Regions from separate parts of the Cryobacterium sp. Sr8 genome, predicted to be linked through region 2. Evidence: riboswitches for the same ligand, from Rfam matches in the RefSeq annotation. Region 2 holds a riboswitch; each other region holds the start of a gene.
What was found. Region 2 has a riboswitch for thiamine pyrophosphate ahead of E3T54_RS05035 (3-oxoacyl-ACP reductase). Riboswitches for the same ligand answer to the same signal wherever they lie in the genome.

Region 1: linked by a shared signal. The riboswitch ahead of thiC (phosphomethylpyrimidine synthase ThiC) and the one ahead of E3T54_RS05035 (3-oxoacyl-ACP reductase) in region 2 are both predicted to bind thiamine pyrophosphate.
Region 3: linked by a shared signal. The riboswitch ahead of E3T54_RS08890 (ECF transporter S component) and the one ahead of E3T54_RS05035 (3-oxoacyl-ACP reductase) in region 2 are both predicted to bind thiamine pyrophosphate.

What each region holds. Positions count from the first base shown of each region.
Region 1 covers NZ_SOHO01000005.1:320-12,098, forward strand. The annotation lists gene E3T54_RS00215 (hypothetical protein) at 566-1,153, opposite strand; gene E3T54_RS00220 (DUF4158 domain-containing protein) at 2,195-2,941, opposite strand; gene istA (IS21 family transposase) at 3,539-5,005, shown strand; gene istB (IS21-like element helper ATPase IstB) at 5,002-5,733, shown strand; gene E3T54_RS00235 (hypothetical protein) at 5,790-6,014, shown strand; partial or broken gene E3T54_RS00240 (rhodanese-like domain-containing protein) at 6,157-6,681, shown strand; TPP riboswitch at 6,805-6,912, shown strand; gene thiC (phosphomethylpyrimidine synthase ThiC) at 6,906-8,558, shown strand; gene thiD (bifunctional hydroxymethylpyrimidine kinase/phosphomethylpyrimidine kinase) at 8,582-9,391, shown strand; gene E3T54_RS00255 (alkaline phosphatase) at 10,410-11,779, opposite strand, start outside.
Region 2 covers NZ_SOHO01000030.1:44-6,592, forward strand. The annotation lists partial or broken gene E3T54_RS05020 (IS3 family transposase) at 136-1,372, shown strand; partial or broken gene E3T54_RS05025 (IS3 family transposase) at 1,388-1,575, shown strand; partial or broken gene E3T54_RS05030 (recombinase family protein) at 1,623-2,012, opposite strand; TPP riboswitch at 2,080-2,180, shown strand; gene E3T54_RS05035 (3-oxoacyl-ACP reductase) at 2,237-3,001, shown strand; gene E3T54_RS05040 (LLM class flavin-dependent oxidoreductase) at 3,015-4,331, shown strand; gene E3T54_RS05045 (ABC transporter ATP-binding protein) at 4,328-5,122, opposite strand; gene E3T54_RS05050 (ABC transporter permease) at 5,115-5,927, opposite strand; gene E3T54_RS05055 (ABC transporter substrate-binding protein) at 5,917-6,549, opposite strand, start outside.
Region 3 covers NZ_SOHO01000043.1:78,039-90,543, reverse strand. The annotation lists gene E3T54_RS08935 (hypothetical protein) at 1-189, opposite strand, end outside; gene E3T54_RS08930 (ATP-dependent Clp protease ATP-binding subunit) at 407-2,932, shown strand; gene E3T54_RS08925 (amino-acid N-acetyltransferase) at 3,075-3,602, shown strand; gene E3T54_RS08920 (hypothetical protein) at 3,666-4,304, shown strand; gene E3T54_RS08915 (dehydrogenase) at 4,393-4,803, shown strand; gene E3T54_RS08910 (diguanylate cyclase) at 4,985-6,571, shown strand; gene radA (DNA repair protein RadA) at 6,568-7,929, opposite strand; gene E3T54_RS08900 (SGNH/GDSL hydrolase family protein) at 7,940-8,746, opposite strand; tRNA gene E3T54_RS08895 (tRNA-Ser) at 8,850-8,939, shown strand; TPP riboswitch at 9,329-9,433, shown strand; gene E3T54_RS08890 (ECF transporter S component) at 9,636-10,187, shown strand; gene E3T54_RS08885 (ATP-binding cassette domain-containing protein) at 10,243-12,505, shown strand, end outside.

The DNA of each region.
Region 1 (11,779 bases), on a different contig from region 2:
GCTGGCAGGAAGAAAACGAAGGCAAGACGGTGAGCATCCCGGTCTACGAGGAAGACGGCAGGACTGCCATCGGGACCTTCGTCGTCGGCGCCGGATAAACCCGCCCGTAAGACGTTCCACCACGTGGCCCTCACGTGGTGGAAGGAGCTTTTCAGGTGGCTCTCATCCACGCCAACAGTGGCTCTGAACGACACGATCCGTGGTCTAGAGCAGCGGCTCTGACCCGCACCACAGGTGGACCCCTCAGAGACGAATATTCAACGGTGAGCAAGTTCGCGATTCTGCCGCCACAAGGTCATGTAAGCCACTCTTGATTGCCACACTCCGCCCGGGGTAGGGGCCACCTCGTGGTGGGGCCGCGCCACGTGCCGATCGCGACGCGTACCCCACCTTCATCGTCACCTTACGAGACGCGCTACACCCTCATCTCATCGACAATCTGCCTGATGCGGCACCCGCACAAACGCAGATGTGACCTGTGCGGCCGGTCACCGTGCGCGCTTCGCGTCTACTGTTCCCAGATTCTCAGGCGCGGTCGCAATATCTGGGCTGCCATTTTCTATGGCTAGTGGCTGTGTCCGTCAGGCGACACTTCGGGAGCTGATGGTGCTCCTGAATCGGTTGGCGCCATCTCGTGCGTTTCAGACGATTCCTCGCCGTGGCCGTCCTCACTCTGCGTGAACGTTTGTGCATATGCATTCAGTGAAACGCCGAGGATTGCCACCACGATAACCGTTGCGAATCCGAGCTTGAAGGTCTGTACTTTATGGAGGTCAATTCCATGTTGAAGTACATAACCGACTAGCGAGAGTAGTACGCCTAGCGGGATGAGTATGCTCGCGTATTCCGGCACCTCATCAAAGTGCTGAACGCCGCCGCTGATCATACCTACGCCTAGTGCAAGCACGATCGAAAATGCAATGAGTTTGAATATTTCGGCAGGAGACAGCTTCCGTTCCTGCATGGTGATTTCGTTGATTGTCGACGAGGCAACAAATACCGCCGCTCCGATAAATCCAATTATTGAGAATCGCACTGGATCTATCGGAAAGTGCACAATTGAGCCTGAAAGGAATCCGGTGCCAATGAAAAGTCCCATGTATACCGCGTAGTTTGGGACGACGTGCCGGAGTTTAGGTTGATTCTTCTTCATAGTGGTGCGCTTTCTTTTCTGGAATAGTTTTTGTACGCCACAGGCCGTGGTGAGTGGCCGCATAGGCGTTTCATGTGAGGGATCCGCCCCGAGCCCGCGAGTGTGTTCAAACGGATTCAACACCCGTCTATACGCGCGCCACTCGCGTCTGTCTCGCTCGTGGCGCATCTGCTAAAGGGCCATGATGCCAATGAGCGGCACCGACAGCGCCCACATGGCGCTGTGCGGCGGGGTGAATCTAGCGAAGAGAGACGCCTCGTGAGCTCGTCGTCACGCGTTAGGAGACCGGATGGCCGTGGGCAAGGCGGAGCTCCGACGCCAGGTCTGGCACCAGAGCGGCAACTCGGTCTAAACGCGACAGATGGAAAGAAGAGTGAGGCTGGGCCGATGAATCGGCAAAACGACTGCGCGCTTTAGGCCGAGCGAGACGCCACCGGCATCGAGATGTTGTCGATACACAGCTATCCGCCGAGCCACAACGACCAAGGCAACGAGGGTAAGGAATAGCACACACGCCAGCGCGAGCAAACCACAATCCAACGAGCCGTCATGCGCGCCTGAAGACATCAACACGGCCGCGGGAGCCACCACCGCCACGGCCGGCAGACCCGCAGCCTCCTCGAGTGAACTGGCCGCCGCGGAAGACGACGGAACCGTGGCGTGCATGTCATGCCCGGTGGCCTGGGAAAGAGTGGCGAAAATACCAACAAGCATCACAGCCAAGGCGAGTAACGCAACGACAGGTGACAGTCTCCCGGGTGCAGCCGTGCGGCGTGCAGTGCCATCCCGCGTCATATCACCTCCGTTGCTGCCATCAGCAAAGCGAATTGACCCGCCGAAAGAACATCCTCCACGGTAACCGATCGAAACGCCGAAGCCTGAGAAACGGCCCCGCTCGCCGTCCACCCCGACCCTGCCTGAGGGCACCTCTGCGGCCATATTCTCCTCGGACGGAAAACGCTCAACGTCCCCCGATCAACGATCTACGGCTACCTCACCCGTACGCCCACCCCTTAGCGCACGTTTCCGTTCCATTACTACTCAGACCCCGAGCAGGGTCGCGCCCCGGCGTTGGCCCGATAGCCCCTGAAGCGCCGATGCCTTGCCTGCCAGCCCGTAGCGGGCCAGGGCGTTCATCCGGCCCGCGGGTATCGTTTCCACGTCAACGGTCCCCGCGCCCAGGGCCCGCAGGCGTGCCAGCCGGTCCAGCTGCCGCAGCAGCTCCCTTGAGGGCCCCGTCCGCAGCCGTTCCCACGCGGTCAGCCTCGAGCCGTCCGCGACGCGAAGCAGGCCCTCCAACTCCTGGATCAGGGAGGGCCCGGCCGCGTCAATCAGCACGGCATAGAGCCGGTCATTCGCGCCGGCACGGACCTCTGAGACCAGGCGCGTCAATGTGGAGACGCCCGGAAGAAGGACCTTCCGCTCGCGCAGCCAGACCGCCGCCCGTTCAAACAGGCGCACCGGCCCCTCCGCCGACGTCCACGCCCGGGCCGACAGGAACAGCTTCAGTTCCTCGTGCCTGGCCGGATCGGCGAAGTCAACGTACCCGTAGACGGCGGAGATCTCCGCTGCATGCTCGTAACCGGTCTGTCCCCGCTGCGCGTAGAGCTTGAGGACGGAGGCATCCGCCATGCCCAGCTGTCCGGCCAAGGACTCGACCACCGGCCAGGGAACATCCAACGGATCCGTCAGGAACCGACCCACGACCCGCACCGTAGCCAGCTGCACAGCGAATCCCAGGCGGTTGTGCATCCCCCGGCGGCGGCCGGCTACCGACAGATCGGCCATCGTCCAACCAGCAGAAGCGTTCCAGGTCTTCCTGCGACACCTCATCAGGGAATCGGCCGAACCCGGCGGCCTGCTCATCACTTAGGAAATCGACCACCATGGCACCAATTCAACAGCCACCGGATCCCTTACCGTGAATTTCCGTACCGATCCTCCTCAGACCCCGTGACTGCGATGGATCGTCGCCGCATCTCAGAATTCATGGTCACACGACGCGCAGATATTTTGGACGAGTCCGCGCCGGAACGGGAGTCCTCCCCCTAATCCGCCGTACCCGCAACCTGCAGATGCTGACCAGCGGTCGGGTCAACGTGCGGGTGGCTGTGTGTGATCAACTCTTTGTAGGCCGTTTCGGCGCTGGAATCCTGCCAAGTTAGTGGCCGGTTTCCTGCCGAAAGAGCGCTAAGAATCAGGCCAGGCGATGCCCCGTCAAGACGTTGGTTTTGGGGAATCCGCAGAGACAGAGATCACCGGTGGCCGCGGCCCTTCTCCCGTGCGTTGGAGACATGGGCCCGCCACCCCCAGATAGGTTCCTTACGGCGTAGCTACTGCCAAGCGGTCGCGCCGGAAGGAACTAGAAAGCAGATGACGGTACCCATGTCCGTGCAAGAAAATATCAGAACTCTCGATTCCCAAGGAATCGCGGGCGGTGAAATCGCCCGCCGGTTGGGGGTCAGCCGCGACGCGGTGACGAAGTACATCGGGCAACAGGACTACTCGCCGAAGCCCACGGTGCCCGTGGCCCGGCCTGCGGGCTCGGTCTTGACCGGCTTCGAAGACACCATTGAATTGTGGTTGGGCGAGGACCAGCGTCGGCCGCGTAAGCAACGCCACACGGCCAAGCGGGTCTTTGATCGTCTCGTCGCCGAGGAAGGTTTCATCGGAAGTTATTCGCCGGTGCAACGCTTCGTGAGGAAGTGGAACGTTCAGCACCGTCGGGCCGGCGAGGGCTTCACGGAACTTGTTTGGCCAGCTGGCACCGCGCAGGTCGATTTCGGTCAGGCTGAGGCCGTCATCGCGGGGATCCGGCAGGTTTTGCATATCTTCGTGGTCACGTTCCCGTTCTCGAACATGCGCTTCGTGCAGGCCTACCGGGGAGAAACAGCGGAGTGTGTCTGCCACGGGCTGCGCACCGTGTTCGACCACATCGGCGCCGCGCCCCGGCACCTGGTCTTTGACAACGCCACCGGGATTGGGCGACGAGTGGGGACCAAGGTCGCCGAGACCAAACTGTTCGGCGCGTTCAAGCTGCACTACCGGTCCGAGTCCAGGTACTGCAACCCGTACTCGGGTCATGAGAAGGGCAACGTGGAAAACGCGGTCGGGTTCCTCCGGCGCAACCTGATGGTCCCCGAGCCGGAAGCGGCCACCCTGCAGGGCCTCAACGAGGTGCTGTTGGCGCGGTGCCTGGCGTTGGCTGCGGCCGTGCACTATCGCAAGGGCCTGCCGGTGGGCGAGCTCTTCACCCAGGACGTCGCCGCCAGCCTGGCGTTGCCGGGGGTCGGGTTCGACCCGGTGCGTTACGAGACCCGCACCGCCGATAAGACCGGGAACCTCCTCATTGACGGGAACCCCTACGCGGCCGGGTCCGCCTTCCACAGTCGCACTCTCACGGTGGGGTTGCGGCACGATGTGGTCGAGATTCTCGATGAGCAGGCCACGCCCGTCCGCTCGTTCCCGCGGGCCTTCGGCCGCCAGACCGAGACGATCTTCGAACCCGCGTCGCTGCTGCCGTTGCTGGTGACCAAGCCCGGAGCCTGGGGTCATTCCCCGTTACGGGCCCTGGTCTCAGAGCCCGTGCGGGACTGGCTTGATATGGCCACGGCCACCAACCGGCGCCGGCTCCTGAACGCCGTGGACGCCGCGTCGGGATCGGCCGGTTTCGACGCTGCGATCCGCGCCGCCGACCTGCTGATCCAGCGCGGAGATGCCCCGGACATGGCCGCGTTGGGCATGCTCGCCCGCCGGCTCGCTGACGGCACCACGCCGACGGTAGAGAACGTGGATTTGAGCGTCTATGACATCTTCACCACCGTGAACACTATGACCGGAGAAATCGCATGAGCCTGGTCACCGTCCACGACATCATCGAGACCGGCCGGCAGTCATCATTGACCGGCACGGTGCTGGCGGAATGGGCCGAGAAAGGCACCCCGAAACAACGCGAATACCTCCACGGAATGCTCCTGGCCGAGCACGAATCCCGGCAGGAATCACGCCGCCAACGACTGCTGACCGCGGCACGTTTGCCGGCGTTGAAGTCGCTGAGCGGGTTTGACTACTCCAACGTCAAGTTTCCCGAAGACTACGGCCGTGACGCGCTGACCTCGCTGGAGTTCATCAACCAGGCCGAAGACCTCGTCCTCTACGGCGACGTCGGCACCGGCAAAACACACCTCGCGACCGCGCTGGTAGCCGCCGCCTGCCGCGAAGGGATCCCAGCACGCTTCTTCACCACGTCCTCGTTAGTCATGCAGCTGCGCCGCGCCAAAGACGAAGGCCGCCTCGACCGAGAGCTGGCATCCATCGCGAAGAACAAGCTCGTGGCCATCGACGAACTGGGATATCTACCGATCGATACCGAGGGCGCCAGGCTCCTGTTCCACGTCATCGCCGACGGCTATGAAAAACGAAGCCTGATCATCACCACGAACCTCGAGTTCTCCCGATGGGGAACGGTGTTCGGCGACGACAACATGGCCGCTGCCGTCATCGACCGCATCGTTCACCACGGCCGGCTCCTGCAGTTCCGTGGCGAGTCCTACCGGGTCAAACACGCCCTCATGAAATAGCCCCCGTAACCGCGCCAGCCATGACTAAAACACATCGACAGCAGAAGGAATCATCCATGAACGATGCAGAAACGCGGCCCTCGCACCCCTTCGGGTGCACCCTCGAAGACGACCTGAACATCCTCACAAACGGCGCCGACACGGGCTGGTGGGACGACAACGGACGACCAGCCCCATGGCCTGCCGACTTCCTCGATCCCGAAGCGGGATGGAGCAACGGAAACACCGACGCCCCCGCCGATGACGGCGACGAAAACGAACCCGGAAACCGGACGTTCTGACCACCGTGCTCAACTGGCCGGAAACCACGCCACACTGGCAGGTTTCTTATCGCTCAAATGGCCGGCTTCAAGTTGACAAAACACACGCTTCGACGGGCAGGTCAGTGTCTTCTGGGAGAAACACGGGCCGAGCTACCGAGACCTGTACCCCGAGGCCCCCTCAGCCGGATCGGCCCTCTCCTGCTCGGAAGGCGGCGTCCTGGGCCTGCTCTGCGCCGCCATCGGCGGGGTGATGGCGGCGGATGCGGTCAAACTGATCACCGGAGCCGGACGGACACTGCTGGGACGCGTACTGCTGTTCAACGCGCTGGCCTCGTCCTGGCGGGAGATCACGATTGCCAGAGACCCCGCCCGCAACCCGATCACCGAACTGGTCGACTACGAACGACTCTGCGGGGTTGCCCCGCGAGACGAGGCGGGCGACGCCCGCGCCATCACCGTTCGGGAATTGCGCGACCGCCTGGCAGCCCGGGACGCCGGTCACCAGGACTTCGACCTGATCGACGTCAGGGAAGCGGCGGAATATGCGCTTGGCCACATTCACGGATCCCGGCTGGTTGCGCAGGGTCGCATCCTGTCGGGCGAAGCGCTCGGCGAACTTTCCCGGAATCGGGACATCGTCCTGTACTGCCAGGCCGGGAGCCGTTCGCATGACACGCTGGCCGAGCTGCAGCGGCGGGGCTACGCACGGACGACACACCTGCAGGGCGGCCTGCTGGCGTGGGGAAAGGTCATGGGGGCTGGCCTGCCGATGCGCCAGGCGGAATCGACCGGTAGGGTTGATGGTTCAACCACTAACCACGGGAGCTCGCACCAGCGAGCTGAGAGGACGGCCAGGGCCGTCGACCGTTGAACCTGTCCGGGTAATGCCGGCGTAGGGAGATCTGCAGAATGCGAACAAACGACGCTACAACTGTGTCCACAGTGACCACTGGAGCCATCTGGGGAAGCACGAAAAGGTACGAGTTGGTACCCGGATTCCCGGGGATGACCGTACCGGTCCGGCGGGTGAACCTGAGCAACGACGAGCACTTCGACCTGTACGACACCTCGGGCCCCTACACCGACGAGGGCACCGAAATCGATCTGGATGCCGGATTGCCGAAGATGCGGGACGAGTGGGAGCGACCGGAGCCCATCGACGGCGCCGCCACGCAGCTGGTCTGGGCCCGGGCCGGAATCATCACGCCCGAGATGGCGTACATCGCCGCCCGGGAAGGGTTGCCTGCGGAACTTGTGCGGGACGAGGTCGCCCGCGGCCGGGCGGTCATCCCGGCGAACCACAAGCACCCCGAGAGCGAGCCCATGATCATCGGCAAGGCGTTCGCCGTGAAGATCAACGCAAACATCGGCAACTCCGCAGTCACCTCGTCAATCGCCGAAGAAGTCGAAAAGATGGTGTGGGCCGCCCGCTGGGGCGCCGACACGCTGATGGACCTGTCAACGGGCAAAGACATTCACCTGACCCGGGAATGGATTATGCGCAACTCCCCCATCCCCGTAGGCACCGTACCCCTGTACCAGGCGGTCGAGAAGGTCAACGGCGACCCGGCCAAGCTGACCTGGGAAATCTACCGCGACACCGTGATCGAGCAATGCGAGCAGGGCGTCGACTACATGACGGTCCACGCCGGAGTGCTCCTGCGCTACGTGCCGCTGACGGCCAAGCGGGTCACCGGAATCGTGTCGCGCGGCGGGTCGATCATGGCCGCCTGGTGCCTGGCCCACCACGAGGAGAGTTTCCTCTACACCCACTTCGTCGACCTGTGCGAGATCCTGCGGCGCTATGACGTCACATTCTCCCTCGGTGACGGGCTCCGCCCCGGCTCCATCGCCGACGCCAACGACGAGGCCCAGTTCGCCGAGCTGCGCACTCTCGGGGAACTGACCAGGATCGCGAAGTCGCATGGCGTGCAGGTCATGATCGAGGGTCCCGGGCATGTGCCGATGCACAAGATCGTGGAGAACGTGAGGCTGGAGGAAGAGCTCTGTGAGGAGGCCCCCTTCTACACGCTCGGCCCGCTGGCAACCGACATCGCGCCCGCCTACGACCACATCACCTCCGCCATCGGCGCGGCCATCATCGCCCAGGCCGGGACGGCGATGCTCTGCTACGTCACGCCGAAGGAACACCTGGGGCTGCCCAACCGTGACGATGTGAAAACGGGAGTCATCACCTACAAGATCGCGGCTCACTCCGCGGACCTGGCCAAACAGCATCCGCGGGCCCAGGAACGCGACGACGCCCTCAGCAAGGCACGGTTCGAATTCCGCTGGAATGACCAATTCGCGCTATCCCTGGACCCCGACACCGCCCGCAGCTTCCATGACGAGACGCTGCCGGCAGAGCCCGCGAAGACCGCCCACTTCTGCTCCATGTGCGGGCCGAAATTCTGCTCCATGCGCATCTCCGCCGATGTCCGGGCGTACGCGGAAGAGAATGGGCTCTCCAGCCTGGAGGCGATCGAGGCGGGGATGGCCGACAAATCCGCGGAATTCGCCCGCATGGGCAGCTCGGTGTACCTGCCGATCAGGGCGATCTGAGCATCGCTCCAACTGCCCCGCCGATGATCTTCAACGTCCTGAGCATCGCCGGCACCGACCCCAGTGGCGGTGCCGGCAGCCAGGCGGATCTGAAGACGTTCTCGGCCCTGGGCGTGTACGGCGCGAGTGTCATCAGCGCGGTGGTCGCCCAGGACACCCAGGGGGTGGCAGCGAGCCACCACCTTCCCCCGGCCTTTGTCACCGCACAACTCGACACGCTTTTCGACGACGTTCGCATCGATGCGGTCAAGATCGGCATGCTGGGCACGGCCGGCATCGTCGCGGCGGTCGCGGCCACGCTCCTGCGACATCGGCCGGCCTTCATTGTGCTCGACCCGGTCATGGTCGCTACGAGCGGAGACCAGTTGCTCGCTGGCGACGCGCTGGCCGCGCTGAGAGAGGAGCTCCTGCCTGTCGTCGACCTCGTCACGCCGAACCTGGCAGAGGCCGCCGCCCTGCTTGGCGAGGACGAGGCAGCAGTCAGCGAGGAGGAGGCGCTCGGCCAGCTGGAGCGGCTCCATCGGCTGTGCCCTGGCGTGCTCATCACGGGCGGTCACCTCGGCGGCGCCGAGAGCGTGGATCTCCTCCTACTGGACGGGACGATCACCCGGCTTCGTGCTCCGCGCGTGCCGACCCGGAACACGCACGGCACGGGCTGCACACTCTCGGCGGCAATCGCGGCGCTGCGTCCCCAACGCCCGGATTGGGCTGGCGCGGTGACGGATGCGAAGGACTACCTGACAGGCGCCCTGCTCGCCGCGGATGCCCTCGACGTCGGCCACGGCCACGGTCCGGTGCACCACTTGCATGCGCTGTGGCCCCGAGGCGCCTGACCGGGCCCGCTCTGGCGGCATGAGTCCGAGACGGTTCGTTCTGACCCGCGCGATCGGTGCAGGTAAGACGCCCACCTCATCAGAGCACACCGTTCGAGTCGACTTGCGGTGGCATTGCTTTGTGGAACGAGCGCCCACCGCGATTGCCGTGGGCCTTAGCTATTTCCCCAGGAGTCAGTCCGTTCGAAACCCCGTTCCGAAACGGCTCGCGCTGCCCGTTGGCGACCGGCTGAACCTGCAGACAATATCCGTGGGATTGCGAGATCGGCCTAGCGTTCGGCTCTGACCCCGATCGGTGAGTTGTTCGTCCTCGGCCGTGCTCCGTGCTCAACCAGCAAGTTCCTGATGCGATCACGCGCTGTTGTGGGATCGTCAGTGGTGGCGCCCGCGCGCCCGGTGCCGACGTCGTGCAACGGCTCCGCACGGCGTACCACGTGACCGGCATCCTGATTCAGCGTGAGAGTGCCAAGATGATCTAAGCGTGGTTCCAAGGAATGAACCGGGAACTGGGCGACAGGTACCCCGCAGCTCTTTTGCGTGTCGAGCCGCTGGACGAAATCGGCCAGACAGTCATCGCGGCCGCTCGCTCCTTTGCCGCCAACGGATAGCCGCCGACTCAAGATCGCCGAGCGCGCGGACTCCCCGCACCGGGACTAGCCGACGGATCCCCGTTGGCGATCATCCGATCGCATACCCACCATTCTGTGGGGGAGAGTTCGGCTATACCGAGATCACAGCGGTCCGGCCCATCTTTGCCCATGTCGTCTTCGCCCACGTCGCCCCCGGTTGCACAGGAGACACCAATACACTCCGGCGGGATGAAGCCGTCAAGGGTTTTGTGACCACTTTGGGGCGGCAGTGGCTAGCGGTGGTGGAATTACACGATCATGGGGCAGGCGAAGCGCTCGCGCGCCACCAGCCCGACCTTGTTAAGGTAGGCGATGACGATGCCGCACGACTTCCAGGAGCGCCGTCGTGACCACCGCTACCGGCAGCATCGCTGCCGAGTCCGCTGGGATTAGCGCTCGGGATGGAGTTCCTTACTCCAGACCACCGCACCGTTGGCGTTGCGCAAACTCACAGAAATCACGTCCTCTTCACTAAGATCCACGTGGCCGAAGTACTGGTTCTCGCCGCTGCGAGGTGACTCGTTGGCGTAGCTGCCGGCCTGGGAAAACTCCACGCTGGGACCAAAGGTTCCATCCATCTGGTTGGGACCGAAGCTGCCGGCGTTGATAGGCCCAGCCACGAACTCCCAGAACGGGTCGAAGTCCTGGAAGACCGCCCGTTCCGGCGAATAGTGGTGCGCCGCGCAATAGTGGACATCCGCGGTGAGCCAAACGACGTTCCTCACCCGGTGGCGTTTGAAGGCGGAAAGCACGCCCGCAATCTCCAGCTCCTTGCCCAGCGGAGCACCGTTGTCCCGGTTGGCCAGAGACTCCTGGTTCACCGGGCCGTCCGGAACTATGAGGCCAAGCGGCAGGTCCGCCGCGATCACCTTCCAGGTGGCCGTGGACTGCTTCACCTCCCGGATGAGCCAGTCGACCTGTTCCTGGCCGAGAATGTTGGTCTGCTGGGCTTCCTTGCCATCGGTGTTGGGGTCCTTGAAGGTGCGCATATCCAGGCAGAAGATGTCCAGCTGTGGTCCCCGGGAGATCTTGCGGTAAATGCGCGCCGGTTCAAACCCGGTGCTGCCGTCGGTCAGCTGGGCAATGGGCTGGTTCTCCTGCCAAGCCTGGCGGGCGCGGGCAGCCAGAACATCAACGCGCCGCTCGGTGTAGCGGGCATCGGTCAGGATCTGGCCGGCGTACCAGTTGTTATGCGTCTCATGGTCATCCCATTGGGCGATCACCGGAACCTCCGCGTACATGGCCCGGAGATTGGCGTCCAGATGGTTGTAGCGGTGCCGCCCCCGGTACTCCTTCAGCGTCTCGGCCACCTTGGACACCTCCTCGGTGACGATGTTCCGCCACAGCTTCCCGTCCCGTTCGGTCACCTGGGCCTGGATGGGACCGTCTGCGTAGATGGTGTCCCCCGAGTGAATGAAAAAGTCCGGTCGTGTAGCGTGCATCGCGGCGTAACCACGCATGCCACCGATCTCCTCATTGATGCCCCACCCCTGGCCGGCGGTGTCGCCAGTCCAGACAAAGCTCTGGCCCCGCGGGGCGGAACCGCTGCCGCGCCGGCCCTGGCCCGGTGCCGTGCTGAAGGAGCCCTGCGCAGCCTCACCGAGGTTCCCGTCCACATCCTCAAACTGGAGGCTGAGGGCAAAACGCGTTCCCGACGGAAGGTTCCGAGAGTTGATTCTGGACGTAAAATCGGTGGCTTCACTGGCAAGACTGCCTCGTAAGACGCGCTCAAAGGCACGGCCGCCGCCCAGCGGAGACC
Region 2 (6,549 bases):
GGGCAGTGCTCGCAGATGTTGGCGTAGGGGCAGGCTTCCTGCGCGGGCGCGCGGAGGCAGTAGCCGTGACCTGCCGCGGAGATCTCGGACAGTGGGCCCTCTTAAAATGAGGGACTACTGAAAGTAGAGACCAGCATGACCGCATCACGTCGGAAATTTACCCAAGAGTTCAAGGACGAGCTGTGCCGCGAGGTGATCAACACCTCCAAACCGATCAAGGACGTCGCCACCGCATACGGCGTCGGCCCCGAGACTCTCCGCAACTGGCTGATCAAATACCGCGAGGCCAACGGCGGCACGGAGACGGATCTGACGGTGTCGGAACGGGCCCGGCTGAAGGAGCTCGAGCGTGAAGTTCAAGAGCTGCGAGCGGAGACCGCTTTCTTGAAAAAAGCGAGTGCTTACTTCGCCCGGGAGCAGCGGTAGTGAGCAAGTACGAATTCATCGATTCCCAAAAAGCTGAGCCCGCCAATCTGAATTCGGTGGTGAAAATGTGCCGGTGGCTGGCCGTCTCGACGTCCGGCTTCTATCACTGGGCCACACGTCCGCAATCGGCCACCGCGGCCCGCCGGGAGGCGCTGATAGCAAGGGTCCAGTACTTCTTCGAGGAGTCCGAGGGCACCTACGGGTATCGGCGCATCCACGCCGATCTCGCCGAGGAACAAACCGAGTGCTCTCCCGAGTTGGTGCGGCAGATCATGCGCCAAGTAGGCGTGGTGGCCTGTCAGCCGCGCCCGTTCCGCATCACCACCGAGGCTGACGCAGAGGCCGCCGCGAGCATGCCCGACCTCGTCAAGCGGGACTTCACCGCCGACCGGCCCGGGGTGAAGTTCGTCGGCGACATCACCTACATCCACACGTGGCAGGGCTTCATCTACCTGGCCACCGTCATCGACTGCTACTCAAAGAAAGTCGTCGGCTGGTCCATCGCCGATCACATGCGCACCGAACTCGTCGCCGACGCGCTCAAGAACGCCGCCGCGACGACCCAGATCGAGCCTGACGCGATCTGGCACTCCGATCGGTTGAACCTGCCCAATACACGTCGATCAAGTTCACCGAGACGGTCGCTCTCGAGGGCCTCGTGGCCTCAATCGGGACCATCGGCGACGCCTACGACAACGCTGCCGCCGAGACCGTCATGGGGCTCTACAAGAACGAGGCCGTCGCGAACAACTCACCCTTCATCACCGGCCCGCTGAAAACCCTCGCTCACGTCGAGGAACTCACCTTCGACTGGGTCGACTGGTACAACAATCGGCGCCTCCACAGCTCCCTCGGCAACATGCCGCCCGAGGAATACGAACGCAACTACTACGCTGAAATAACCGGCCCGTTAAGAGACGGAGCCGCCAACAAAACGGCGGCATGAAACCCGGGACGGTTCACCGTCGCCTCCCTGCTCTCGGATCTGGAAGTGGCCAAGTCGCATTCCCGGCCCCGGGTGAGTAACGACAACCCCCCTACTCGGAGGCGTGGTTTAAGACCTTGAAGTTCGCCCCAGTGTTCCCGGAGCGCTTCAGCACCAACCTCGACCCGAGAATCCTTGCCACCCGCGACGCGGCCTGGATCAACAAGCCAGCCGAAGCATAAGAAGAAGAGCCGAAACTACCCGCCTAAACTCACGCTGGCCTCATCCACCTTGAAATTCCGCCCCCCGTCGGGGAAACGTGGCGATACAGTGTCTGCCGGGTGATCCCAAGCTCCTTACTAAGGGCGCCGACCTCCGTTTCTTTCTGCCCCATAGCGGCCATGGCCGGGCGGATTTTAGCCGGCGTCATCTTGAACGGGCGCCCGCCGGTCCTCCCCCGTTCCCGCGCCGCGGCGAGCCCGGCGACGGTGCGTTCAGAGATGAGTGCTCGCTCGAACTCGGCCAGGGCTGCGAAGATACCAAAGACGAGCTTCCCGGATGCTGTCGTGGTGTCGATCGCGGCGCCCTCGCCGGTGAGCACCTTGAGGCCGATGCCTCGGTCGGTGAGGTCGTGGACGGTGTTGACCAGGTGGCGAAGGTCTCAGCAGTTGATGAGTTCAGGCTCGGGACGCGAATTCGCCGGTACCAGGCGGTTGCGTATAATCGTTTCCAGCGACACGGGGTGCTGACTGTATGACGGTCGGCTGAGATGACACCCGTTGAACCTGATCTAGTTCGAACTAGCGAAGGGATGTCACGGAGAATTACGTGCACCGCATTGGGGCCGGATCTCGTCCTTTCGCCTTACCCAAGGTGAAGAAAATCATGCAAATAGCAGAACAGATTGTCCTGGTCACCGGCGGCGCACGCGGCCTGGGCGCCAGCATCGTGCACGCTTTCGCGACTCAGGGCGCCCGGGTGGTCATCAACTATCGCCACAGCGCCGCGGCGGCAGAAACCTTGGCCGCCAGCTTCGGGCCTGAGCACGCTTTTGCCGTACGGGCCGACGTCACCGACCCGGTCCAGGTCGCGGCAATATTCACGCAGGCTCAGGCACATTTTGGCTCCCCTGTGACAACGGTGGTCAATAACGCGTTGGCTGATTTCCGTTTCAACGGCGATGCCCGCTCCGGCGCTGCCGACATCGGCTGGGACGAGTTTGAGGCGCAGTTCTCTGGCAGTGTCCGCGGTGCCCTGAACACGACCCAGCAGGCGCTGGCAGGCATGCGCGAGGCCGGGTTCGGCCGCGTCATCAACATCGGCACCAACCTGTTCCAAAACCCGGTGGTGCCCTACCACGACTACACTGCCGCCAAGGCCGCCCTGCTCTCCCTGACCCGCACTCTCGCCTCAGAGCTTGGCCCGCACAACATCGCCGTGAACATGGTCTCTGGCGGGCTGCTGCGCACCACGGATGCCAGCGCGGCCACCCCCGAGGACGTGTTCGACTTCATCGCCGCGTCCACCCCTCTGCGCAGGGTGACAACCCCGGCCGAATTTGCGGATGCGGTACTTTTTTTCGCCTCCCCCTGGGCGCGGTCGGTAACCGGGCAGAACCTGATAGTCGACGGCGGCCTGGTGATGAACTAGGGCCGCGCCGGTCATGGCAGCCCCGCGCCAGCTCCACTTCAATGCGTTCCTCATGGGTTGCGGCCACCATGGCGCCGCTTGGCGGCGGCCGCAGTCGCCCATCGAGCAGTTGGGAGACATCAGTTTCTACGAACGGCTCGCCCGAAGCGCTGAACGTGGCCTCTTTGACGCGGTGTTCTTCGCCGACGGGCACGCCGTCGGCGATGTGAGTACCGGCCCGCGATGGTTTCTTGAGCCGCTGACGGCGATGGCCGCGATGGCGCGGGCGACGAGCCGGATCGGGCTGGTCAGCACCGTTTCGGCGACCTTTTACACGCCTTTCCACGCGGCGCGCATGCTTGCATCGTTGGATCACATCAGTAAGGGGCGCATTGGCTGGAACGTGGTCACTTCCATGTTTGACGCCGAAGCCCGCAACCATGGAATGAATGTGCTGCCCTCCCACGATCAGCGCTATAGCCGGGCGGCCGAGTTCATCGAGGCGGCGCTGAAATTGTGGGATTCGTGGGAGGACGATGCTCTGGTCTTGGACCGCGGAGGTCTCTATGTTGACCCGGCCCGGGTGCGGCCGATCGGCCACTCCGGTGAGCACTTCCGGGTGGACGGCCCGCTGACGGTGCCGCGCCCGCCGCAAGGTCGACCGGTTCTGTTTCAGGCCGGCGCCTCCGTCCCTGGCCGGGAGCTGGCCGCCCGTTATGCCGAAGGTATCTATGCGGTGGCATATGACCTCGCCAGCGGGCAGGAGTACTACCAGGATGTGAAACGGCGCATTGCCGTAGCCAAACGCGATCCGGATACGGTGTTGATCATGCCCGGCCTCGTCACTTATGTGGGGTCCACACAGGCGCAGGCGCGTGCGAAGCAAGCGGAGGTCGACGCCCTCCTGCCGACCGAGCAGTCGCTCGCGCAGCTGGGAACGTTCGTGCAACAGGATTGCAGCAATTGGGATTTGGATGTGCCGGTGCCGCCGCTGCCGCCGCTGGCCGGCTTCACCGGGCCGCAGGGCCGGTATGCGACCATCCTACGAATTATCGAGGCTGAGCAGCCCACGGTAAGGCAGTTGCTGGGCCGGCTCGCCGCCGGCGGTGGGCATTGCACCATGGTCGGAACGCCGGAGCAGATCGCCGACCAAATCGAGTTGTGGTTTCGTTCCGGTGCCGCGGACGGCTTCAATGTGATGCCGCCGCTGCTGCCGGAATCATTGGATGAGTTCGTGGACCGGGTGATCCCTGTGTTACAACGGCGCGGTCTGTTCCGCACCCGCTATACCGCGGATACCTTACGTGGGCACCTGGGGCTGGAACGACCCACGATCGGCGCTGCGGTTTAGGGTCCTCTGGGCGAGAGGGTTTCCTCGTGCAGGGTCGCCAGGAGCGTGCGTTCGTATCCGGCGAACTCTGCCGAGGTGGTCATCGACAGCTCGCGCGGCCGGGGCAGGTCGATGGTCAGGTTCAGCCGCACGGATGCCGGCCGCGCGCTGAGGACGACCACCCGGTCGGCGAGGTAAATCGCCTCACGGATGTCGTGGGTGATCAGCACCGCAGTCCAGGCGTTCTGGGACCACACCCCCTGCAACCAGGACTGCATGTCGGTGCGGGTGAGGGAGTCCAGGGCCCCGAACGGCTCGTCCAGCAACAGGACATCTCTGCCCTGCACCACGGTGCGCAGCAAGGCCGCGCGCTGGCGCATGCCTCCGGAGAGTTCGAAAGGATGTGCATCTTCAAAACCGGACAGGCCGAAGGCCGCAAAGAGACTGGCCGCCCGTGCTCGGGCGGTCTTCTTGGTTTCCCCCGCAACCTCGAGGCCGAGGGATGTGTTCTCCAGAATGCTGCGCCACGGGAACAACAAATCCTTCTGCGGCATGTATGCGAAGTGTTCGTGTTGACCGGTGACGACATCCCCGTCGACTAAGACCTCGCCGGAACTGGCCGTCTCCAGGCCGGCCATGATGTTGAACATGGTGCTCTTGCCGCATCCGCTCGGACCGATCACGGCAACGAATTCGCCCGGCCGCGCCGAGAAGGCGATGTCGTCGAGGACCGGCCGTACCTGCCCGTGGCCGAGCGGAAACGACTTACCTATTCCGCGCAGTTCGATCTTCGGGGGAGTCGCCTCAGCCATGCCAGCTCCTGCGTTCCTTCGAATGCCAAGGGATGATCGCCCGTTCGGCGACGTAGGTCAACAGGAACAGGCACACGCTCACGAACGCGGTCACCGCAACGGCAGCCAACACAAGATCGGTGCGAAACGAGTTCTTCATCACCGCCATATAAATGCCCAGGCCTCGCTCGGCGCCGACGTACTCGGCAAAAATGGCACCGGTGACGGCGTAGGCGATTCCGATTCGAAGGGCCGTGAAGAACGAGGGAAGCGCCGACGGAAGACGCACGTACACGAACTGCTTCCACCGGTTAGCCCCCATGCTGCGCAGCAGATTGATCGCGTCCCGATCGGTGCGGTTGAAGCCGTCAATCAGTCCGACCGTGACCGGAAAGAATGTCACCAGGGCGATGACGATGACTTTGGGCAGCATTCCGAATCCGAACCAGATGATCATCAGCGGCGCGATCGCAATGATGGGTATAGCTTGGGATGCCACCAGCAGTGGCACCAGTGCTCGCCGCAGCCATGGCGAAAAATCGATCAGGATTGCCAGCGTCCAAGCGACGGTCAGGGAGACGGCGAAGCCGAGAAACGTCTCCTGCAGGGTGGGGAGCGTATTGTCCCAGATCGTGGTGCGGGCCTCCCAGCCCTGCTGAAGAATGCGCTGCGGGGAGGGCAGGATCGCCGGCTGCACTCCGCCTGCCGTCACCGCCACCTGCCAGGTGATCACGAGCGCGGTGAGGATCGCGGCGGGAGGCGCTAGCGCCGAGAGTGCAGTCGTGCGGGGCGCTGTAGCCCGCTTCACGGTGATGCTATTTTTCACTGAGGTAGTGCTCAGTGAACAGTGTCGACGTGTCCAGCGGCGCTGTGAGCGGTTTGCCGTCTTCGTCGGCCAAGAGGCCGGCACGGTAGAGGGAATCGGCCAGCTGCTGCCAGGTGTCTGCCGTTTGAGTGCCTACTTTACCGTTGGCGTCTTTGAGGTAGGAAGCGCTCAGTTTTTCCTGGCTTTGGTACACGAGTTCCGTGTTTTCGAAGGCACCGGGGTTGGCGTCGATCAAAATCTTCGCCGCGGCATCTGGATGGTCGGCGGCGTATTGGTACCCCTTTTGCAGGGCCTGGACGAACTGAGCAGTGGCGGCAGGGTACTTGGCCGTCCAGTCCCGGTTTGCCTCGACGATCACCGAGTATTGGTCCGGTAGGCCATAGTCGTGCAGAGCGAAGAACTTCATCGGGGTGCCGCGAAGAGCGGCGTCGATGCCCTCCCAGGTGGTGAATGCCGAGGTGAAGTCAACTTTGCCGGCATAGAGGGCCTCATAGGCGGAGGTGCCCAGCGTGATTTTCCTAAACTCGCCCGTTCCACCGTCGTTCTTGATGACATCCGCAGCCTCGGTGGGGAAAGTTGCGCTGGGGTCTGCCATGCCGAGGGTCTTGCCGTCGAGGTCCTT
Region 3 (12,505 bases), on a different contig from region 2:
GACCACCGCGACGGGCGCGAGCAGGGCCCCCAGCGCAATCAGCAGAATGGCGAAGAACCCGCGAACCCTGCCCCGCGCTCGCGTGCGGGGCCGCGCCGCGAGCGCCCCGGATTCCACCTGTCCCCGGACGCGGGCGTTCTCTGCGGTCAGGCGGGGGATCTCATGCTCGGGGTTCTCGGTGCGATTCATCGCAGCACTCTCGCGCTTGCCCCACGCTTCGTCGCGCCATTATTTGCGTGGGTACGGCTGCTCGCAAGGGCAGACGGGGCCCGCGGCCGACCGTGGCCTCGGCTCCGCGCGAGCGTCATCCGTCACGCCTAGGGCGAACAAGCGCCTGCAACCCAGTTTCGCTGGTTACTCTCGATGTATCGGCGCCACAACTGCCCCTGGCGCCAAGGGAGTAATCATGTTCGAGAGATTCACCGACCGAGCTCGTCGCGTCGTCGTTTTGGCCCAGGAAGAGGCCAAGATGCTCAACCACAATTACATCGGCACCGAGCACATCCTGCTCGGGCTGATCCACGAGGGTGAAGGCGTCGCCGCGAAGGCCCTCGAGAGCCTGGGCATTTCGCTCGACGCCGTGCGCGAGCAGGTGCAGGACATCATCGGCCAGGGCCAGCAGCAGCCGACCGGGCACATCCCGTTCACGCCGCGCGCCAAGAAGGTGCTCGAGCTCAGCCTCCGCGAGGCGCTGCAGCTCGGCCACAACTACATCGGCACCGAGCACATCCTGCTCGGCCTCATCCGCGAGGGCGAAGGCGTTGCCGCCCAGGTGCTGGTCAAACTCGGCGCCGACCTCAACCGGGTGCGCCAGCAGGTCATCCAGCTCCTCTCCGGCTACCAGGGCAAGGAGCAGGTGCAGGTGGGTGCCAACGAGCAGCCGGCCGGCGCCGCGGGCAGCCAGATCCTCGACCAGTTCGGCCGCAACCTCACCCAGTCCGCACGCGACAACAAGCTCGACCCGGTCATCGGACGCGAGAAGGAAATCGAGCGGGTCATGCAGATCCTCTCCCGTCGCACCAAGAACAACCCCGTGCTGATCGGTGAACCCGGCGTCGGCAAGACAGCCGTGGTCGAGGGCCTCGCCCAGGCCATCGTCAAGGGCGATGTCCCGGAGACGCTGAAGGACAAGCAGCTCTACTCGCTCGACCTCGGTTCGCTCATCGCCGGCAGCCGCTACCGCGGTGACTTCGAGGAGCGCCTGAAGAAGGTCACCAAGGAGATCCGCACCCGCGGCGACATCATCGTCTTCATCGACGAGATCCACACCCTCGTCGGTGCGGGAGCCGCCGAGGGCGCGATCGACGCGGCCTCCATCCTCAAGCCGCTGCTCGCCCGCGGTGAGTTGCAGACCATCGGCGCGACCACGCTCGATGAGTACCGCAAGCACTTCGAGAAGGATGCCGCCCTCGAGCGTCGCTTCCAGCCGATCCAGGTCAACGAGCCGTCGTTGCCGCACACGATCAATATCCTCAAGGGGCTGCGCGACCGGTACGAGGCGCACCACAAGGTGTCCATCACCGACGGCGCCCTCGTGGCCGCCGCGAACCTCGCCGACCGCTACGTCTCCGACCGCTTCCTGCCGGACAAGGCCATCGACCTGATCGACGAGGCCGGCGCACGCCTCCGCCTCTCGATCCTGTCGAGCCCGCCCGAGCTGCGCGAATTCGACGAGAAGATCGCCGTGGTCCGTGCCGCCAAGGAAACCGCCATCGAGGAACAGGACTTCGAGAAGGCCGCAAGCCTGCGCGACGAGGAGAAAAACCTCCTCGGCGAGCGTCTGCGCCTCGAGAAGAAGTGGAAGTCGGGCGACGTCAAGACGACCGCGGTCGTCGACGAGGGCCTGATCGCCGAGGTTCTCGCGCAGGCCACCGGCATCCCGGTCTTCAAGCTCACCGAGGAAGAGTCCTCGCGGCTCGTCTTCATGGAGAAGGCCCTGCACCAGCGCGTCATCGGCCAGGAGGAGGCCATCTCGGCCCTCGCCAAGACGATCCGTCGCACCCGCGCCGGCCTGAAGGACCCGAAGCGCCCGAGCGGTTCGTTCATCTTCGCCGGCCCCACCGGCGTCGGCAAGACCGAGCTGGCCAAGGCGCTCGCCGAGTTCCTGTTCGACGACGAGGCCGCCATGATCTCGCTCGACATGAGCGAGTACGGCGAGAAGCACACCGTCTCCCGGCTGTTCGGTGCCCCTCCCGGGTTCGTCGGTTTCGAAGAGGGCGGGCAGCTCACCGAGAAGGTGCGCCGCAAGCCGTTCAGCGTGGTGCTGTTCGACGAGATCGAGAAGGCACACCCGGACATCTTCAACTCGCTCCTCCAGATTCTGGAAGAGGGCCGGCTGACGGATGGCCAGGGTCGCGTCGTCGACTTCAAGAACACCGTGATCATCATGACGACCAACCTCGGCACGAAGGACATCAGCGGCGGACCCGTCGGTTTCCAGCTTGAGGGCGACACCTCGACGGGCTACGACCGGATGGCCGGCAAGGTGAAGGAAGAGCTGAAGAAGAACTTCAAGCCCGAGTTCCTCAACCGCGTCGACGAGATCATCGTCTTCCCTCAGCTGTCCAAGCCGGAACTGCTGCAGATCGTGGACCTGTTCATCAAGCGCCTGAGCGACCGCCTGCTCGACCGCGACATGACCGTCGAGCTCACCCTCCCCGCCAAGGAGCGGCTGATCGAGGTCGGCTTCGACCCCGCGCTCGGCGCCCGGCCGCTGCGCCGCGCGGTGCAGCACGAAATCGAGGACCGCTTGTCGGAGAAAATCCTGCAGGGCGAGCTCAATGCGGGCGACCACGTGCACGTGGACTTCCAGGCCGGCGAGTTCGTCTTCACGACGACTGTGCGCGAGTCGGCCGTCGGGATCGGCGTCAACGCGACCGCCAGCATTGGCACCGGGTCGGGCACACCCGACCTCGCGGTGACCAGCGAGTAGTCCGGCACCCGGGGCAACTCACGGGAAGGGGCCCGGCGGAGCAATCCGCCGGGCCCCTTCGGCTTTCGTCATGAGGGCGGGGGAGCGGAGCGGAATCCGTAGACTGGACGTTCCGGGTGAGAACGACGAGAGAGGGCCGAGCGTGCCAGCGCAGGACCACGCAGTGCAGGGCTACTCGGTGCGCCGGGCGCGCACCAGTGATGTGCCGCGCATCCAGGCGCTCGTCGAGCCGCTCATCCAGGAGGGCATCCTGCTCGGTAAAGACCGGGTCGTCTTCTACGAAGCCGTCCAGGAATTCCGGGTGGCCGAGGACGCCGAGGGGCGCCTCATCGGCTGCGGCGCCCTGCACGTGATGTGGGAGGACCTCGCCGAGGTGCGCACCCTGGCCGTGTCGGCGGACTGGCTCGGCCACGGCGTCGGCCACGCGCTGCTGGACCGCCTCGAGGCGGATGCCCGCGAACTCGGCCTGAGCCGTCTGTTCTGCCTGACCTTCGAGGTGCCGTTCTTCAGCCGGCACGGTTTCGTCGACATGGGCTCCGAGACCGTCGATCCCGCCGTGTACGCCGAACTCGTGCGATCACACGATGAGGGCGTCGCGGAATTCCTCGACCTCGCGCGGGTCAAGCCGAACACGCTCGGCAACACCCGCATGGTCAAGCGTCTGGCCTGAACCATTCCGCCGACACGCACGCCATTACCGGGCAGCGGCGCGCCGGCTCGTTAACCTTGGGGCATGTCGACGACAAAGAACCCCGGTGGTCGCCAGTCCAGCACCGTGTACCGGCGCCGCCGCCTCATGGTGGGGCTGGGCCTGCTGGCCGTGCTCGTCATCATCGTCCTCATCATCGTGAAGCCCGGTTCCAGCCGCGGCGAACCGGTCGACCCCACGCCGCCGGCCGCGTCCGCTTCCGCCCCCGCGACGGATGCCGCGCCGAAGCCGACCCCGGAACCCGCGGTCGCGGGCGCCCCCTGCGTTGCCGCCCATGTGCAGGTCGAAGCGATTACCGATGCGGTCAAGTATGAGCCGGGCAAGTTGCCCCAGCTCTCCCTGAGTGTCACCAACACCGGCGACACCTCCTGCACCATCAACGCCGGAACCTCCAAGCAGGTCTTCACGATCTCGAGCGGCAAGGACGTTTACTGGACATCCACCGACTGCCAGCAGGACTCGGCCGACCAGGCGGTCCTGCTCGAGCCCGGCGACCCGATCAGCTCGACCACGCCTGTCGTCTGGCAGCGTGTGCGCTCGGCGAAGGACACCTGCGACGCGGCCACCCGCGACGCGGCGCCGGCCGGTGGTGCGTCGTACCACCTGCGGGTCAGCGTCGACGGAATCGAATCCGAGACGCCGAAGCAGTTCCTGCTGTACTGAGGTCCGTGCCGCTGCACCGAGCGATCGTTCGCTCACGGCAGGTGCTTTCGCTTGGACCTGCAGCGGCGCCGGCTGGTTGAATGGATTGGTGACCGAACCCACTCCTCCCACCCGCTCCGAGCCCCTCGCCGCGGCCCTCGCCGCGCAGGACGTCGTCGCCGTGGCCTACGCCCTGCGCAACGACGTGATCATCGTTCCGCAACTCGTCGTCAACGGTCGGGCCGAGCAGGTTCGGGTCTTCGGCCGCGAAGGCTCGGACAAGCGGATGCTGCTGCTCTTCTCGTCGACCGAGAACTACGCCCGGATGCTGCCGGACGACCCCGACCCTCGGGTCATGGTCGGCGACGCGCAGTGGCTGCGCGAGTTCCTCACCGTGCACGAGCAGACGCTTGAAATGGTGTTCTTCGACATCGCCGGTCCGCATGTGATGCAGGCCGCCCCGGCGGACCTGATGCGGGCGCTCGGACCGCTCCCCGCGGAAGGCGAGGGCGGGGAATAATCGCCCCCACGGGTGGGGACCGCGTTGGGTCTGTACCCACTAGGCTGACTTTCGATAGCGTCGAACCTCTCTCTGAGAGGGTCTCGGTCTGCGGAATCTGCGCCGGGGTCACGTACCTGTCTGAGAGTGGGCCGCAGTGGTGGGGACCGGGGACGATCCTGTCGACGCTCGTCTCGCGAGCGTGGAACGCCAGTTCTGGATCGACCGGGACGTTGCGCTGCACGCCGCGGAGGAGTGGCTCGGGCAACTCGGCGACGGAGAGCACGGGGCGACCTCTCGTCGCCTGCGCGTTCTGATCGCGGCCGTGCGAATCCACCGCACGGATCCCAGCCCGAGCGCCATCGATGTGCAACAGATTCTGGGCTGGGCCGAACAGCATGGCGAAGTCGCCCTGCAGTCCCGCTGCCACGACGTCCTCGGTTCGGTTTTCGAGATGGTTGGCGACCGGGCGTTGGCGCTGGAGCACGCCGTCGCCGCGAACGACCTCCTCGCCGAGTCGGAGATTCCGCTGATGCGAGCGGCCGCCCGAAAATGCCTCGCCGACGCGCTCGGGTCGGCGGGCTCCCTGGATGAGGCCAGGAGGCGATATGACGATGCGCTGAAACTCGTCATCGACGACCCGGAAACCAACATCCGGTACATCATCCTCAACAACCTGGCCTACACGGAACACCTGGCCCACAACAACGTCGAGGCACTCGCCACGGTCGAACGCCTGGTTGGCCTCTCGGAGCTGAGCGACCGCCAAATCGGGATGTCCGCGCGCGACACCATCGCCCGGGTGTACATGGCCGCCGGCCGGCTCCCCGAGGCGGAGACGATGCTGATCCCGGCCCTGGACGCGGCGTTCAGCGATGCGCACCCGGACAGCTCGGCGGCGGCCCTGGTGGCCCTGACGCAGCTTTACCGCACGCAGGGGCGCCTGGACCAGGCACAGGTCGTCATCGACCGGTGCCGCGACCTCGCCCAGCGCAACGGCCTGATTCGGTGGACGACGGAGGCGGCGCGCGAGCAGGCCGAGGTCTACGCGGCGCAGGAGAATTACCGGGCGGCCTTCGAGGCCTATCGGACCTATCACGAGCAGTCCGTTGCGCTCGGCGCCAGCGAGAATGAGGCCAAGGGTCGCATTCTCGAGGCCATGTTCCAGACGGCGGAATCGCGCCGAGAAAGCGAGCGCTATCGGGAACTGGCCGAACGCGATCCCCTCACCGGCCTGCACAACCGGAGGTTCGTCGACGAGCACCTCGGCGGAGCCCTGCTGCAGCTGCGGGAGGGCGGGCCGTCCCTCGCGATCGCGATGATCGACCTGGACCATTTCAAACGCGTCAACGACACGCTCTCCCACGGGGTCGGCGACGAGGTGCTGCGAACACTCGGCCGCCTCCTGGCCGAAGCCGTGGAGCCCGTCGCCGGCGGCATCGCGGCACGCCTGGGCGGGGAGGAGTTCCTGTTGATCCTCCCCGAGACCGACGCGGCGAGGGCCTACAAACTCTCCGAGGACCTGTGTCGCACGATCGCGACCTATGATTGGCCGCCGATCACGCACGGCCTCCCGGTGACGGCCAGCATCGGCGTCGCCCTGGCGCCGGCCGACGGCGAGCAGAACTCCGACTTGCTGCGCACCGCCGACCTGCGACTGTATGTGGCCAAGCGCAATGGGCGCAATCGCGTCGTGCACTCGGCAGCCATTTCGAGCTTCATCGGGGATGAAAGCGCGGCCGTCCCCGAGGCTGTGCCGCTCGGATCCCTGGTGGCGGCGTCGGTCTAGAAGGCCCGGTCGAGCTCGGCCTCGCGGTCGGGCACGCCGGTTGCCAGCGCCTGGCCGACGGCGGTGGCGATCGAGCCGCTGGCGACGTCGATGCGGGTCGTGAAGCCCAGCCGCACGCCCTCGCCGGCGCGCTGCGTCGCCGCGGAGACGGCGCGGATCTCGCCGGCCAGGCTGATCTCCCCGAACGCGGCCACGGTGTGCGAGATCGGACGGTCCTTCACCGCCGACGCGATGGCCAGGGCGATCGCCAGGTCGGCGGCAGGCTCGGTGAGACGGATGCCGCCGACCGTCGACACGTAGACATCCATTCCGCCCAGTTGCAGGCCGGCGCGTTTCTCGAGCACGGCCAGGAGCATGGCCACCCGTGAGGGGTCGACGCCGTTCGTCACCCGCCGAGGGTTCGGAGCCTGGCTCGCCACGACGAGGGCCTGCACCTGGACGGGCATCGCCCGACGACCCTCGAGGGCGACCGTCACGCAGGTGCCGGAGACCGGATCGGTGCCTCGGCTGAGGAAGAGCCCGCTCGGGTCGGGCACCTCGGCGATCCCGTCGCCGGTCATCTCGAAGCAGCCCACTTCGTCGGTGGGCCCGAACCGGTTCTTGAGGGCGCGCACGAATCGCAGCGCGCTCGGCCGATCGCCCTCGAACTGGCAGACCACGTCGACCAGGTGTTCGAGCAGCCGCGGCCCCGCGATCGAGCCGTCCTTGGTCACATGGCCCACGAGCAGGATGGGCAGGTTGCGGTCCTTGGCCACGCGAATGAGGGTGGATGCCACCTCCCGCACCTGGCTGGGCATGCCCGCGAGGCCGTCGGAGAGCGAACTGGCGACCGTCTGCACCGAGTCGACGATGACGAGGTCGGGCTTCACCGCGTCGATCTGGCCGAGGATGGTGGCGAGGTCGGTCTCGGCGGCGATGTACAGCTCGGGCTGGAGCGCGCCGGTGCGTTCGGCCCGGAGGCGCACCTGGCTCACGGACTCCTCGGCGCTCACGTAGAGCACGCGGGACTTGGCGGCCGCCGCCTTCGACGCGACCTCGAGCAGGAGCGTGGACTTGCCGACGCCGGGCTCACCGCTCAGCAGGATCACCGAGCCGGGAACGATGCCGCCGCCGAGCACCCGGTCGAATTCGTTGATGCCGGTGGGCCAGTGCGCGACCGAGGTCGTGTCGACGTGCGTGATGGGCCGGGCGATGCCGTCGCCGGTTACCGTCGTCGGCTTGACGGAGCGGCCGATCCCGGCCTTCTCTGCGGCGTCGAGAACGGTGCCCCACTGCTGGCACTCGCCGCAGCGACCCGCCCATTTCGGGGTGGTCCAGCCGCACTCTGTGCAGCGGAAAGTCGAGAGGGGCTTGGCCATGCCAGCGAGCCTAGCCGGGGCCACCGACGCCGGGTTGCGCGTCGGCGCTGGCCTGGGGAATCCGACGCGCGATGTCGGCGCTGAGTTCGGGCAGGAACGCTTCGGCCCAGACCCGGTAGCCGCGGTCGTTGGGGTGGAAGAAGTCGTTTGCGAACTGGGTGGCGACGCTCCGCAGGCCCTGCCGTTTGGTCGTCGTGTGCAGCGGAACGACGCTCAGCCCGAACTCCGCCGCCACGCCGCGCAGGATGCCGTTGGCCACGGCCACCTTGCGCTCGTTGTGGGGCAGGTGGAAGCACGGCAGGTCGGCGACGATCGCATGGGCGGGGAGGGCTGAGAAGATCTGCCGGATCCCGGTCTCGAAGAGCGTGGCATCCCACAGCGCGATGTCGTTTGCTCCGATGGCGATCGTGACAACGTCGGGGTCGAGTTTCACGAAGCGCGGCAGCTGGTCGCGCACGGCCAGGTGCACGGTGGCGCCGGACACGCTGAGGTTGATCACCCGCACGGTGCGCTCGGTGCTCAGGCGGATGTGATCGGCCAGGATCCCGACGTACCCCCGGTTGGGCTTGCTCGCGCCGATGCCCTGCGCCGCGCTGTCACCGATGGCGACGTAGAGCAGCTCGCCCTTCTCCTTGGCGTGATCCCTCCACCACTGCGAGTGGATCGGCAGGGTCTCGTTCAGCACTGCCGCGTTCTCGGCCAGCCGGAGGCGGAACTTCTTGTAGTTGAACGTGGCGGCAGCACCGATTCCTGCCGCCGCAGCCACGGTGCCGGCGGTCAGGACGAGGGAGCGGAGTCGCTGGTTCAGGGATATCACCCGCCGAGAATACAACCCTGCTCTGGGCATCCGCTGATTGGCGGCTGGGCGCGTGCTCGCGCGGATTCGCGCCGGGACGTCCGACTCAACTACAATCGACCCCGGTACCGTGTCCGAGCGGCCGAAGGTGCAACTCTCGAAAAGTTGTGTGGGGGAGACTCCACCGTGGGTTCAAATCCCACCGGTACCGCCACGGGGTTGTTCCTGCAACTGGCTGATTCTGTTCCGGGAACTCGTCCCAAAACGAATGGCCTCCGAGGTTTCGGAGGCCATTCGTCGTTCCGGATACGGGGAGCGGATGATCTTCAAGCTTGTCCGCTGGCCCGCGTAAATTCCGCACCTTTTGCAGAACCGGGCTATAGCTTCAGCGGCCAGGGCTATCTCAGCCGGCTGAGGCCGGTCCGGCATCATCCCAGCCGGGGCTGTCCAGCGTCTCGCGGTTTGCCGGTGGACTTCCCCGCACGAGGTTGCTCGTTTTTCTGCGTACATCGACCACCGAGGGTGCGGCTGACTCGGGCACGTCACATAGTGAAATGCGCCGCACGGCCGGTCCCGTCGCGCGAGTGCCCATGTAACATCATCGGTGAACGACAGGGGAGCGCTTCACTGCGCTGAGAGTGCGGGAAGCCGCAGACCCTCGAACCTGCTCCGGTTAGCACCGGCGAAGGGAGTCGGGAAATCTCACGTGCCTTCGTGCCGTGCCCCGCCGGGCTTGCCCGGGCGAGCGCGGCCTGAGGGAACGTCCCCGCGGAATCCACGGGAACAGGAACAACATGACTACGCAAGACACGACGTTCGGGACGCATCGTCGCCCGGTGCACCCAAGAGCACCATACTCGCCTCCGGCCGGCTGACCGCCTGGCGCGGGGTCGACCTGATCACCGCCGCCATGCTCGCCGTGGCGTTCGGTGTCGCCTTCTGGGGATTCGACACGTTCGTCTACCCGCTGCTCAGCGTCGTGACCGTCGGCTTTCCCCCGGCGGGTGAGCTCTCGCTCGGCGTCTGGCTGATCCCTGCCGTCGTCGGCGGACTGGTCATCCGGCGCCCAGGCGCCGCGCTCTTCACCGAGCTCGTCGCGGCCAATGTCGAGCTATTGCTGGGCAACGGGTGGGGAGTCGCCGTGCTCCTGTCCGGACTGCTGCAGGGCCTCGGCGTCGAGCTGGTGCTCGCCCTGGTTCGCTGGCGGCGCTTTGGCGCCGCAACGGCCGTGCTCGGCGGCGTCGCCGCCGCGATCCTGGAAATCGTCGGCTACGAATGGTGGGCGTACACGGCCGATTACTCCCCGGCATGGAAGCTCGCCTACCTCGCCTGCGGTGTCGCGTCCGGCGCCCTGATCGCGGGCCTCGGCGGCCTGGCACTCGTGCGGGCGCTCGCCCGCTCCGGTGCCCTCAATGCCTTCCCTGCCGGCCAGGAATTCCGTGAGTCCCGCGCGACCCGCTGACCGGCCCGCGCCCGCCGCTCCGCCGCACCGCCCGCCGCGCGCGCGCGGAGCGCGGGTGGAGGTGCACGAGCTGACCTGGCGCCCGTTCGGGCGTGCAACGCCGGTCCTGCACGACGTGACCCTGCAGATCGAGGAGGGGCAGCGCATCCTGCTGGCCGGACCGAGCGGCTCCGGTAAGTCGACCCTGCTGCGCGCGCTGGCCGGCGTGCTCACCACGACGGATGCCGGCGACCTCGCCGGATCGATCGGCGTCGACGGCCGGGACCCGCACCTGCATGGCGCCCCGGCCGGGCTGCTCGTGCAGGACCCGGCGGACGCGATGGTCGCCCCTCGAGTGGGACGCGAGGTGGCCTTCTGCCCGGAGAACGCCGGCCTGCCCCTGGAGCAGATCTGGACCGCGGTGCAGCAGGCGCTGGACGCGGTCGGGTTCCCCTATGGCCCGGACCATCCGGTGGACGCGGTGTCCGGCGGCGAGGCGCAACGCCTCGCGCTCGCCGGCGTGCTCGCACTGGGCCCCCGGCTCGTGCTGCTCGACGAACCCACCTCGATGCTCGACCGCTCGGCCGCGGACACGGTGCGCGCGGCGATCTGGGTGGCGGGCCGCGCCTCGGGCGCCACGATGGTGCTGGTCGAACACCACCTCGACCCCTGGCTCGACGAGGTCGACCGGGTGATCATCCTGGACGCCGACGGACGAATCAGCGCAGACGGCACCGTTGCGGAGACGCTGCTGGAGCGCGGCGCGGCGCCGGCATTGCAGGGTGTCTGGGCTCCGGGCCTCCCGGCCCCTGTTCCCCGCGGGTTGCCTCCGGAGTTGTGCCTTCCGGCTTTGCCGGGCGGGCCGGTCGGTTCGGTTGTGATCCGGGCGGATGCCGTCGGCGTGGTCCGCCGTCCGCGCGCCGGGCTTGCGTCGCCCGGGGGCCAGGCCGTGCCTGCCTCGGTGCAGGCGCTCTCGCGCGTCGACGCCAGCGTTCGTTCCGGCGAGGTCCTGGCAATCGTCGGCGTCAGCGGAGCAGGCAAGTCGACGCTCACTGCGCTGCTGGCCGGCCTCGAGCTGCCCACCTCCGGGACGGTGAGCGCGGGACGGGAGCTGGCCGCCGGCGTCGGCCCGCACCCGGCCCGGTGGTCGTCCACGGACCTCGCACGTCGTGTCGGCTGGGTGCCGCAACATGCCGAACTCGCCGTGGTCGCCCGCACGGTCCTGAATGATGTGCTGAGCACGAGCCGGGCGCTCGGCCTGGACGAAAAGGCGTCCGCGCAGCGAGCCGACGGCCTGATCGAGGCGCTCGGCCTGTCGGCGCTGCGGGACGCCGACCCGCACGAGCTCTCCGGTGGCGAGCTCCGGCGGCTTGCGCTCGCCGGAGCGCTCGCCCACGGGCCGTCGGTGCTGGTGCTCGACGAGCCGACGGTCGGGCAGGACCGTGACACCTGGGCTGCCGTGACCGGGCTGATCCTGTCCGCCCGGGCCGCCGGCGTCGCCGTCGTCGTCGCCACCCACGATCCTCTGCTCATCGCACTGGCCGACCGAAGGATCCACCTCGAGCACGGCAGGGGGGCGTTGACGGATGCCGCGGCGACGCCGGTCGGGGCATCCGCCGTGGCCGAGGGCAGCGGCGACGCGCACACACCGGCACCTGTGCCCCGCCGCCGGCCCCGCCCCACCGGCCTCGCGAGACGCTGTGGGCCGTTGTCGCTGCTCGGGTCATCCCTGTTGCTGATCGTCGGCGGGCTGGCCATCACCGATGTCCGTGTGGCCGCGGCGTGCGTCGCGGTCGAGTTGCTCCTGGCTCCGCTGGTCTTCGGCTGGGCTCGTCCGTCCGTCCGGCTGATCCCCGGGTTGCTCGCCGTCGCATCCGTGGGGTTCTCGAATTGGCTGCTCAGCACGGGACAGGACCCGCTGGCGGGCGTCACGGCCGGCCTGCGGGTGGCCTTCTTCGTGCTGCCCGGAGTTCTGCTCGCGGGCTCCGCGGATCCGTTCGCGCTCGGTGACCACCTCGCCCAGCGACTCCGGCTGCCCGCGCGACCCGTTGTCGCGGCCGTCGCCGCGCTGCAACGCTTCGAGGGCCTGGGCCGGCAGTGGGACCAGCTGCGCCGCATCCGGCGGGTGCGGGGACTGGACGCCGGGCGTGGACCGAGCACCAGGAGCCGGCAAGCGGCGGCCATGACCTTCGCCCTGCTGGTGCAGTCGCTGCGCCAGGCGGGCCGGATGGCCGTGGCAATGGAGGCGCGCGGCTTCTCGGCCGGCCGCAGCGCAGGCGTCCGCCGGACCTGGGCCGAGCCCGCACCCTGGCTGCCGGCTGACTCCGCTCTGCTCGCCC